2 regions of the Nonomuraea rubra genome follow, and region 2 is predicted to be linked to the other one. Evidence: predicted binding sites of a transcription regulator. Region 2 holds the regulator's gene; the other holds the start of a gene.
The links. The regulator HrcA, encoded in region 2, represses chaperone genes, less so after heat shock. The targets are predictions, from matches to a motif close to TTGGCACTCTCNNNNNGAGAGTGCCAA.

Region 1 (5,095 bases), 4.8 Mb from region 2:
TCCTGGCGGCGAGGAGGGCGGCGAGGAGCGGCACAGCCGGAACGGCCACGACCCACCAGGCACTGAATAAGTCGTCCATCGGCTCTTTCTAGTCGAGCCGGAGGCCGTCGAGAACCAGCCGCACCGGCACCCGGCCAAGTCGGCGGCGCCACAGCCGTCTGCCGCAGCGAGTGGCCGCTCGCGGGGGCTGCAGCCCCCCGCTTCGGTAGAACGCCAGGACGGCGGGGATCGGTATCGCTGGGATCAGCGGTAGTCGGCCCTGTCTTCAAGCCTTTGTCAGCAGGCTCTCAGACGTCAGCCGTCTGCCCAAGGCCGCACCAACCCGCCTACTCATGACCGCACCAACCCGCCCACTCGTGACCGCAACATGGCGCCTGATCATGACCGCACACGGCGCCTGATCGAGACCGCAACACGGCGCCGCTCCCCAGGGCATGCTGCGGCGATCGGCGGCGCGGGGTTCTTCCGTGCCTGCGGGAGCCGTCCCGCCTTTCGGCCACGCGGTGTCCACCCGCGGAGAGTGAGGACCGATTCCGCCCTGGCGCGTTCCTCGCGAGGCGGTGTGTACCGGTCATGTTCGTCGCGAAGCGGTTGTATGCCAGTTGTTGGTCCCCACCCTGCGGTTGCGCGCGCCGGTTGGATCTCTCACGAGGCAACCGCGTGCGCTACCTGCGTTCCTGACGGAACGGGCGCCTGCGCCCGAGCCTGGCCCGCTCCCACGTCATCGAGGACAGGCCGGGCGAGCCAGCAGCGGCTGCATGGGCTCGGCGACGACGATGATGTGCATCCAGACCCCTGCCGTACCTGAACGGCGTTGGACCTGGAAGCGACCTAGAAGTCCATGTCGCCGCCGCCCGGCATGGCCGGGGCGGCGGGGGTCTTCTCGGGCTTCTCGGCGATGACGGCCTCGGTCGTCAGGAACAGCGCCGCGATGGAGGCGGCGTTCTGCAGCGCCGAGCGCGTCACCTTGGCCGGGTCGATGATGCCCGACTCGAACATGTTGACGTACTCGCCGGAGGCCGCGTTCAGGCCCTCACCCGGGGTGAGGTTGCGCACCTTCTCGACCACGACGCCGCCCTCGAGACCGGCGTTGACCGCGATCTGCTTGAGCGGCTCCTCCAGCGCCTTCTTCACGATGGCGGCACCGGTGGCCTCGTCGCCGTTCAGCTCCAGCTTGTCGAACGCCTTCGCGCCCGCCTGCAGCAGCGCCACGCCACCGCCGGGCACGATGCCCTCCTCGACGGCCGCCTTGGCGTTACGCACGGCGTCCTCGATGCGGTGCTTGCGCTCCTTCAGCTCGACCTCGGTCGCGGCACCGGCCTTGATGACCGCCACGCCACCGGCGAGCTTGGCCAGGCGCTCCTGGAGCTTCTCACGGTCGTAGTCGGAGTCGGTCCGCTCGATCTCGGCGCGGATCTCGTTGACCCGGCCGGAGATCTGCTCGGCGTCACCGGCACCGTCGACGATCGTGGTCTCGTCCTTGGTCACGACCACCTTGCGGGCGCGGCCCAGCAGGTCGAGGGTGGCGGTCTCCAGCTTGAGGCCGACCTCCTCGGCGATGACCTGACCACCGGTCAGGATCGCGATGTCGTTCAGCATCGCCTTGCGGCGGTCACCGAAGCCCGGCGCCTTGACCGCGACCGACCGGAAGACGCCCTTCATCTTATTCACAACCAGGGTCGCGAGCGCTTCGCCCTCGACGTCCTCGGCGATGATCAGCAGCGGCTTGCCCGACTGCACGACCTTGTCGAGCAGCGGCAGCACGTCTCTGTTGGCGGAGACCTTGCCGCTGACGATCAGGACGTACGGGTCGTCCAGGACCGCTTCGAGCCGGTCGGCGTCGGTGATGAAGAGCGGGGCGATGTACCCCTTGTCGAAGCGCATGCCCTCGGTGAGCTCGAGCTCCAGGCCGAAGGTGTTGCTCTCCTCGACGGTGATGACGCCTTCCTTGCCGACCTTGTCCATCGCCTCGGCGATGAGCGAGCCGATCTCGGCGTCGGCGGCGGAGATGGAGGCCGTGGAAGCGATCTGCTCCTTGGTCTCCACGTCCTTGGCCAGCTTGGAGAGCTCCTCGCTGACGCGCTCGACGGCCGCCTCGATGCCCTTCTTCAGGGCCATCGGGTTGGCGCCGGCGGCGACGTTGCGCAGGCCCTCACGCACCAGCGCCTGGGCGAGCACGGTGGCGGTCGTGGTGCCGTCGCCCACGACGTCGTCCGTCTTCTTGGCGACTTCCTTGACCAGCTCGGCGCCGATCTTCTCCCACGGGTCCTCGAGCTCGATCTCCTTGGCGATGGACACACCGTCGTTGGTGATCGTGGGAGCGCCCCACTTCTTCTCCAGCACGACGTTGCGGCCCTTGGGGCCCAGGGTCACCTTGACGGCGTCGGCGAGCTGGTTCATACCGCGCTCGAGACCGCGCCGGGCGTCCTCGTCAAACGCGATCATCTTCGAGGTCATTGCTGCTCCTGCTCTGGTCGAAGTGTCTCGGAGCTCTGGCCGAGCTCCTGTCGGGTATGGGCCGGGATGCTGCTGTCGCTGCCGTGTGCCGCGACGCTCTTTCCGGGTGCGGCCGGGACGGAGCCCGCGACGGACGGCCCGCAGCACAGCCATGGGGGCCTGTCTGTGAGACCTCACCGCCCCGGCGCACGCCAGGTGGTCGGCACTCCGCATGCGGAAGTGCCAGGTGGTCGGTACTCCGTTCGCGAAGTATCGGATGGTCGGTACTCCGTTCGCGGAAGCGCCAGTGGGTCGGTGCTCCGTATGCGGAAGTGCCAGGTGGTCGGTACTCCGTTCGCGAAGTATCGGATGGTCGGTACTCCGTTCGCGGAAGCGCCAGTGGGTCGGTACCCCGCATGCGGAAGTACCGGGTGGGTCGGCACTTCAAGCGGGGAAGTGCCGCGTGGTCGGCACTCCGCTCGGGGAGGTGCCGGTTGCCGCATCGCACTCTACCCACAAATTGCGTGGCGCGCACAAGTTGCGCGCCACGCATCCTGCGATATGCTTCCAGCCATGAACGAGGACGCCATGGATCTGCGAGCCCGCCACAAGCAGGCCACCCGGGAGGCGATCGGTCATGCCGCACTGCGGCTGGCCATCGAGCAGGGCCCCAACGGGCTGGCGCTCGTCCGCGTCCATGACATAGCCACGGCCGCGGGCGTCTCACCGCGCACGTACAACAACTACTTCTCCAGCCGGGAGGAGGCGATCTGTGCCTTCCAGGCCGACCAGTCGCGGCGGGTGGGGCAGGCGCTGCGTTCCAGACCCGCCGGCGAGTCGCTGCAGGAGGCCGTGCTCGCGGCCGTGATAGAGCTCTACACCGATCCCGAGCCCGACCGGGCGGGCCTCGCCATGATCATGTCGACGCCCGAGTTGGAGGGTGAGGCACTGAAGGCGTTCAGCATGGCCGAGGCGCCGCTTGCCGAGGCCATCGCGGAGCGAACCGGCATCGATCCCCGCCGCGACCTGTTCCCCGCCGTCACAGCCGCCGCAGTCGCGGGCGCCATCCGCGTGGCGGGGCGCCACTGGCTCCAGCCCGGTGTCACCGCCTCCTTCGCCACGACTCTCCGCAACGCCCTGTCCTGCGTCTTCGCCCCCGCGCCGTTAGCCGGCTCCGGGAAGGACACTGAGGGTGGCGACGACTCCTAGCGTGCAGCTTCAAGAGTCCTGACGGCTTCGGATCCATCGACGGATTGGAGAGTTTGGATCCGCGGTGCTCCGCGGCGCGGGCGAAGGCTCGCCCGGCGGCTTTCGGGAGTCTTGCCGAAGCGGAAGACAGACGTGCCCCACTACTCGATGCCAACGGGACCATCGCGTGCCTTGGAGCTGGTCGGCCGCGTCCACGGGGGGTTTGCGCCGTGTGGAGGATCGCGCCCATGTCCGAGGATGACGGCCGCAGCAGGAGGCTTGCCGCCCGGGCCTGAAGCTGTGGCCCATGTCGAAGGCTTGTGGTCCGTGCCCGAGGCTTCCGATCTGTGCGGAGGCTTGCGCACGGCCCGGTGGCTTGTGCGCGGCCTGTGCGGAGGCTTGCGGTCCGTGCGGAGGTTTGTGGCGCGTGCCGAAGATTGCGGCCATGAGGAGGGCTGTGGCCCATGTCGAGGATCGTGTCTATGCCGCCGTCGTTAGCACTTCGCGAGAGGCGACGCGGGCCAGTTGCGGATGGTCGTGATGCCGGTCATCGGTGATTCATGAAGCGTTCCGGATGTCCGGATGGCGGTCCATTCCCTGCTCAATTTGACGACCGTGGCATAGGAGGCTGAAGCATGCTCGGCGGGCCGAAAAGAACTTTTCGACGCCCCGAATCATCGTGCGTTCGAGGAGTCGCCATCGTCGGGGCTGAGCTGCAGTGTTGCACGTATGGCTTGCAGGATTTGCGAGAGTTACTACGGGCCGAAATGCCGTACTGAAACATACGGGCACGATGGAATATGAGCCCCTCTTGCCTTTTCTTCCCGCAGGACGCATTATTTCGATCATCGGCTGGGGCGCCCGCGAAGCCGCGAAACCTCTGTGCTGTTCAGTACTCAGGAAGGACCGTCGATGATCCGTCGTGCGCTCCTCGCCGCAGCTCTGGCCGCCGCCACCCTCGGTGTCCTGCCGGTCGCTGCGGCCAACGCCAGGGCCTGCAGAATCGACCACTACTGCACCACCACCTACTACTCCGACGCCGCCCTCACCAACGCCGTCGGCGGCAAACAGGAGGACTGCGACGGGACCACCCGCACCTGGGGAGTCCGCGGCCCCTATCAGACCTGGTACGAAAGCCCCTGCTTCTGACCGGAGACCGTGGGTGTGCGTACCGCCCACGAGGGACCTGAACCGAAACACCTGCAGCTGACCCCACCGCTCCCACGCTCAGGAAGGACGATTCATGATCCGTCGCGTGCTGGCCGTCGCCGCCCTGGCGAGCGCCGCGCTCGCCACCGTACCGGCCACCGCGCAGGCCGCTCCGATCTGCCGGGCCGGCTACATGTGCAACACCCAGTACTTCTCCGACCCCGCCCGCACCAACCTGGTCGGGGTCAAGACGGAATTCTGTGACGGCGAGGTCTCGACCTGGGGCAGGGTCACCGGCTACATCACGTGGTCCGCGAGCCCC
Region 2 (5,095 bases):
CCACGACCCCCTCGACCCGCAGGTCATGGCCCCAGATCTTCTCCACGAGGGCGGCGTCGTGCACGCCCTCCACGTAGATCCGGCTCTGCCTGGCGACCCTGGCGCGCAATCCCTCCACGGCGATCGAGCCGGACGCGCTGCGCCTGGGCCCGGAGGCGGGGGCCGCCGCCGGCCGTACCAGCGTCACGGGCTTGCCGTCCAGCAGGAAGGCGGCGGGCGCGAGCGGGAACAGGCGGCGCTTGCCGAACCGGTCTTCCAGCGTGACGGCCTCCTTGTCGCAGGCCACCACGGCGCCGCAGAAGCCGCTGTCGGCGTCCTCGACGACGAGGTCCGGCTCGGCGGGCACTTTCGGGATCTTCCCCTTGCCCGGCCGCCGCCAATTTCCCGCCAGTACATCGCCCTCGTACACACGGGGACCGTAGCAAATCACCCGCCGACCGCAAGGCGCTTGCGCGCACCGCTGCGCCGGACCAGGACGGTGATGGTGCCGCCGATCGCGAGGAGCAGCCCGGCTCCCGGGACCAGGAACAGGGCGGCGAGCCCGCCGGTGATGCCGCCCACGGCGGAGAAGGCGTCGCGGCCCACGCCGTACCTGACGGTGGCCTGTTCCTGGTTGGTGCAGGTGAGCTGGTAGTCGCCCTTGGCGGGCGCGTTGATCACGAGGAACTGCTCCCACACGGCGCCTCCCACCGTGACCTTCTGGGATCCCGTGGTCTTGGCGAGCCTCGCCTGCCCGGGGCCGCCGGTAATGGCGCAGTCGTAGCTGACCTGGGTGTCGCTGGCGATGTACACGCCGGGCTTCTCGGCCGGGTCGATCGGCACCGTGACACTTTCGCCGGACGCGAACGTCCTGGTCGGGGCCAGGTCGGACACGCTGCTCACCACGCCGCCGGTGAACATGAGCGCCCCGGCCACCCCGCACGCCAGAAACACGCCCCAGACCGCCGCGAGCCACCACAAACTGGGCTTTATGGCTTTGGGGTTGATTCGTGGAGGAAATTGGGCTTGTTGGCCGTATTGTCCGTACTGAGGTGGCGGGCCGAACTGGGTGGCTCCGCCGTACTGCGGCGGGACCGGCCCGGGCTGCGGCCCGGACGGCGGCTGCCAGTGCGGAGGAGGCGCCTGGCCCGGGCCGGGCTGCGAGCCGGGTTGGGGACCGTAACCCGGCTGGGACCCCGGCTGCGGGCCGTACTGGGGAGGCTGCGGCTGACCGTGGTAGGGACCCTGCCCAGGCGGGGGGCCGTACGACGGGGGCCGGGATTCGTCGGTCATATGGGCAAGTGTGAGGCCTGTCGCTTCCAAGAAGCTAGAAGCAGGATGTGGGACGCGGTGTTATCGCACCTTGTGGGCGAGAGCCGTACACTTGGCACTCGGGAACACAGAGTGCTAGACCTCGCGTTCCTGATATGGACAGAGGCAGGAGGTGAGCACGTGCTCGACGATAGGAAACTGGCGGTGCTCCGCGCCATTGTCGAAGACTACGTGTCCACCAACGAACCGGTGGGCTCCAAGGCACTCGCCGAGCGCCACAATCTGAAGGTCTCCCCGGCGACGGTCAGGAACGACATGGCCGCGCTGGAGGAGGAAGGCTACATCACCCAGCCGCACACCAGCGCGGGCCGCGTGCCGACGGACAAGGGATACCGCTTGTTCGTCGACCGGCTCTCGCAGGTCAAGCCGCTGTCGGGAGCCGAGCGCAGGGCGATCGAGACCTTCCTGGCCGGCGCGGTCGACCTCGACGACGTGGTGACCCGCACCGTCCGGCTGCTCGCGCAGCTGACCAGGCAGGTGGCGGTCGTGCAGTACCCGACGCTGACCCGTTCCACCGTGAGGCACGTCGAGCTGGTCCCGCTCAGCGACCGGCGGGTCATGCTCGTGCTGATCACCAACACCGGCCGCGTCGAGCAGCGCGTGGTCGAGCTGCCGGAGGCGATCGACGACGCCCGGATCGCGCACCTGCGCGCCGTGCTCAACGCCTGCCTCGACGGCTGCGGCCTGAGCAACGTGCCCGAGCTGGTCGCCGATCTGCCCGAGCGGCTGGCTCACGAAGACCGGCCCGCCGCCGCGACGATCCTGTCCGTGCTGCTGGAGACGCTGGTCGAGCGGCACGACGAGAAGATCGTGTTCGCCGGCGCGGCCAACCTCGCCGGCGCCGACTTCGCCACCGGCCTGCGCGACGTGCTGGAGGCGCTGGAGGAGCAGGTCGTGCTCATGCGGCTGCTCGGCGAGACGACCAACGACACCCCGTCCGCGCTCACCGTGCGCATCGGCTCGGAAAACCCGTACCTGCGGGGGACATCCATCGTCGCGACCGGATACGGTTCTGGCGACAACCAACTGGCCCGGCTCGGTGTGCTGGGGCCGACCAGGATGGACTATCCCGTGACGATGGGCGCCGTACGCGCGGTGGCACGCTACGTCAGCCAGATCCTGGCTGCATCATAAGAGGTCGATAAGTGGCAAACAGCGACTACTACGCCACCCTCGGGGTGCGCCGTGACGCAAGTCAGGATGAGATCAAGAAGGCTTACCGCCGACTCGCCCGCGAGCTGCACCCCGACGTGAACCCCGATCCTGAGACCCAGGAGCGGTTCAAGGAGATCACGCAGGCCTACGAGGTGCTGTCCGACCCGAACAAGCGCCAGATGTACGACCTGGGTGGCGACCCCTTCGGCGGCGCGGGAGCGGCGGCCGGCGCCGGCGGCTTCGGCGCGGGCTTCCCGTTCAGCGACATCATGGACGCCTTCTTCGGCACCGCGACCGGCGCCAGAGGGCCGCGCTCGCGGGCCCGCAGGGGCCGCAACGCGACCATCCGGGTGGAGCTCGACCTGCGCGAGACCGCGTTCGGCACCACCCGCGAGCTGGTCGTCGACACGGCCGTGCTGTGCGAGGTCTGCCACGGCGCGGGCGCCGCGCCCGGCACCCACCCCGACACCTGTGACATGTGCAACGGGCGCGGCGAGATCTCCCAGGTCACCCGCTCGTTCCTGGGCCAGGTCATGACCTCGCGCCCGTGCCCGCAGTGCGGGGGCTTCGGCACGATCATCCGCCACCCCTGCCAGGAGTGCTCCGGCGACGGCCGCGTCCGCACCCGCCGTACGATCAAGGTCCGCATCCCGGCGGGCGTCGAGGACGGCACGCACATCCAGCTCGCCGGCGAGGGCGAGGTCGGCCCGGGTGGTGGCCCGCCCGGAGACCTGTTCCTCGAGATCGTCGAGCGCAACCACGAGATCTTCGAACGGCGCGGCGACGACCTCCACTGCACCGTCCAGATCCCGATGACGGCCGCCGCTCTCGGCACCATCCTCACGGTCGAGACCCTCGACGGCGCCGAAGAGGTGGACGTCCGCCCCGGCACGCAGTCCGGCCAGGTCATCACCATGTACGGCCGCGGCGTCCAGCGCCTCAACGAGTCCGGCAGGGGCGACCTGCTGATCCACGTCAACGTCGAGACCCCGACCCGCCTCGACACCGCGCAGGAGGACCTGCTGCGCGAGCTGGCCAAGCAGCGGGGCGAGGAGCGGCCGCCGGGCAAGTTCGCGCCGGGGCAGCAGGGCTTCTTCTCGCGGTTGCGCGACGCCTTCAACGGCCGGTGACGGTCCCGGTCTTCCTCGCTCAGGGTCTCGACGGCCCTGAGCTGACCCTCGACGGCCCCGAGGGGCGGCACGCGGCCTCCGTGCGCCGCCTGCGGCCCGGAGAGCGGGTCGACCTGACCGACGGCGCCGGCGCGGTGGCCGAGTGCGTCGTGCGCGAGACGCTGAAGGACGCGCTCCGCCTCGACGTGCTGCGCCGCTACGACGTCGAGGCGTCCAGGCCCAGGCTCGTCGTCGTCCAGGGGCTGCCCAAGGGCGACAGGGGCGAGCTGGCGGTCGAGATGATGACCGAGGCCGGCGTGGACGTCATCGTCCCGTGGGCCGCCGCGCGCAGCATCACGCAGTGGAAGGGCGACAAGGTCGCCAAGGCGCTGGGCCGCTGGCGTTCCACCGCCCGCGAGGCGGGCAAGCAGGCCCGCCGCTTCCACCTGCTCGAGGTGGCCGACCTGGCCTCCACCAGGCAGGTCGAACGGCTCCTGTCGGAGGCCGCGCTGGGGCTGGTGCTGCACGAGGAGGCGGCGGAGCCGCTGTCCGGCGTGCCGCTGCCCGCGGGCGGCGACATCGTGGTGGTCGTGGGGCCGGAGGGCGGCGTCTCGGAGGAGGAGCTGGCCGGGTTCAGGGCCGCGAAGGCGACGTCGGTGCTGCTCGGGCCGACGGTGCTGCGTACGTCCACGGCCGGGGTGGCCGCGGCGGCCGTGCTGCTCAGCCGTACGGGACGCTGGTAGGAGCCCGGCTCAGGGAGTGGTCTGGGAGTTGTCCAGCAGGGGGCTGGCCAGCTCGGTGGGCGTCTCCGTCACCTCGTCGGGAGGCGGGCACTCCTCGGGCGGGCACGCCGAGGGCTGCCCCGTGGCCGGCTCCTCCGCGGTCGGCGTGGGCGTGGGCGAGGCTTCGGGGCAGTCGGCGGGCGGCTCGGTCTGCTCGGCGAGCGGCGAGGGGCAGTCGGTCGGCGTCGGGCTGGGGGAGGGCGACGGCCTGCTGGTCGAGCCGGCCTTCCGCGTGGGCTTGGGGGAGGGTGGTGCCGACGATTCGGGGACCACGACGACCGGCTGCGACTGCTGGGGAGCCGGTTCCTTCTCCGGCGGCTGGTGGGAGCGCGTGGTGGAGGAGTTGGACGGGGCCTCGGAAGACGTCGAGACGTCTATGGGGGTGACGGTCTGCTCGATGATCTGGGAGCGCAGGTTGGGGATCGCCATCACGATCGCACCGGCCACCAGGACCGCGCCGACCCCGGCCGCACCGGCGCGCCACCAGAACAGGTTGCGTACGCCGCGCCGCGAGATGCGGGCACGGATGATCTCCAGTCCTTCCGGCGAGGGCACGACCGCGTCCGCCTCCGCGCGGAGCGCACGGCGCAGGAGGTCGCCGTACTCGTCGGGGGGCTGGGTCATGACATCTTCTCCAGGACCGATCGCAGGGCGGCCATGCCACGTGCGGTGTGGCTCTTGACCGCGCCCTTGCTGATCCCCATGGCGTGGGCTATCTCAGCTTCGGACAAATCACCG

Region 1: groL (chaperonin GroEL) is a predicted target of HrcA. The motif match lies at 2,657-2,683, and genes of this name have one in related genera.

What each region holds. Positions count from the first base shown of each region.
Region 1 covers NZ_JACHMI010000001.1:5,183,195-5,188,289, forward strand. Annotated here, with positions in the region: gene HD593_RS23595 (hypothetical protein) at 1-79, opposite strand, end outside; gene groL (chaperonin GroEL) at 832-2,457, opposite strand; gene HD593_RS23605 (TetR/AcrR family transcriptional regulator) at 3,010-3,645, shown strand; gene HD593_RS23610 (DUF6289 family protein) at 4,537-4,773, shown strand; gene HD593_RS23615 (DUF6289 family protein) at 4,868-5,095, shown strand, end outside.
Region 2 covers NZ_JACHMI010000001.1:9,934,164-9,939,258, reverse strand. Annotated here, with positions in the region: gene HD593_RS45260 (DUF3097 domain-containing protein) at 1-409, opposite strand, end outside; gene HD593_RS45255 (hypothetical protein) at 427-960, opposite strand; gene hrcA (heat-inducible transcriptional repressor HrcA) at 1,432-2,445, shown strand; gene dnaJ (molecular chaperone DnaJ) at 2,457-3,596, shown strand; gene HD593_RS45240 (16S rRNA (uracil(1498)-N(3))-methyltransferase) at 3,593-4,318, shown strand; gene HD593_RS45235 (hypothetical protein) at 4,328-4,981, opposite strand; gene HD593_RS45230 (SigE family RNA polymerase sigma factor) at 4,978-5,095, opposite strand, start outside.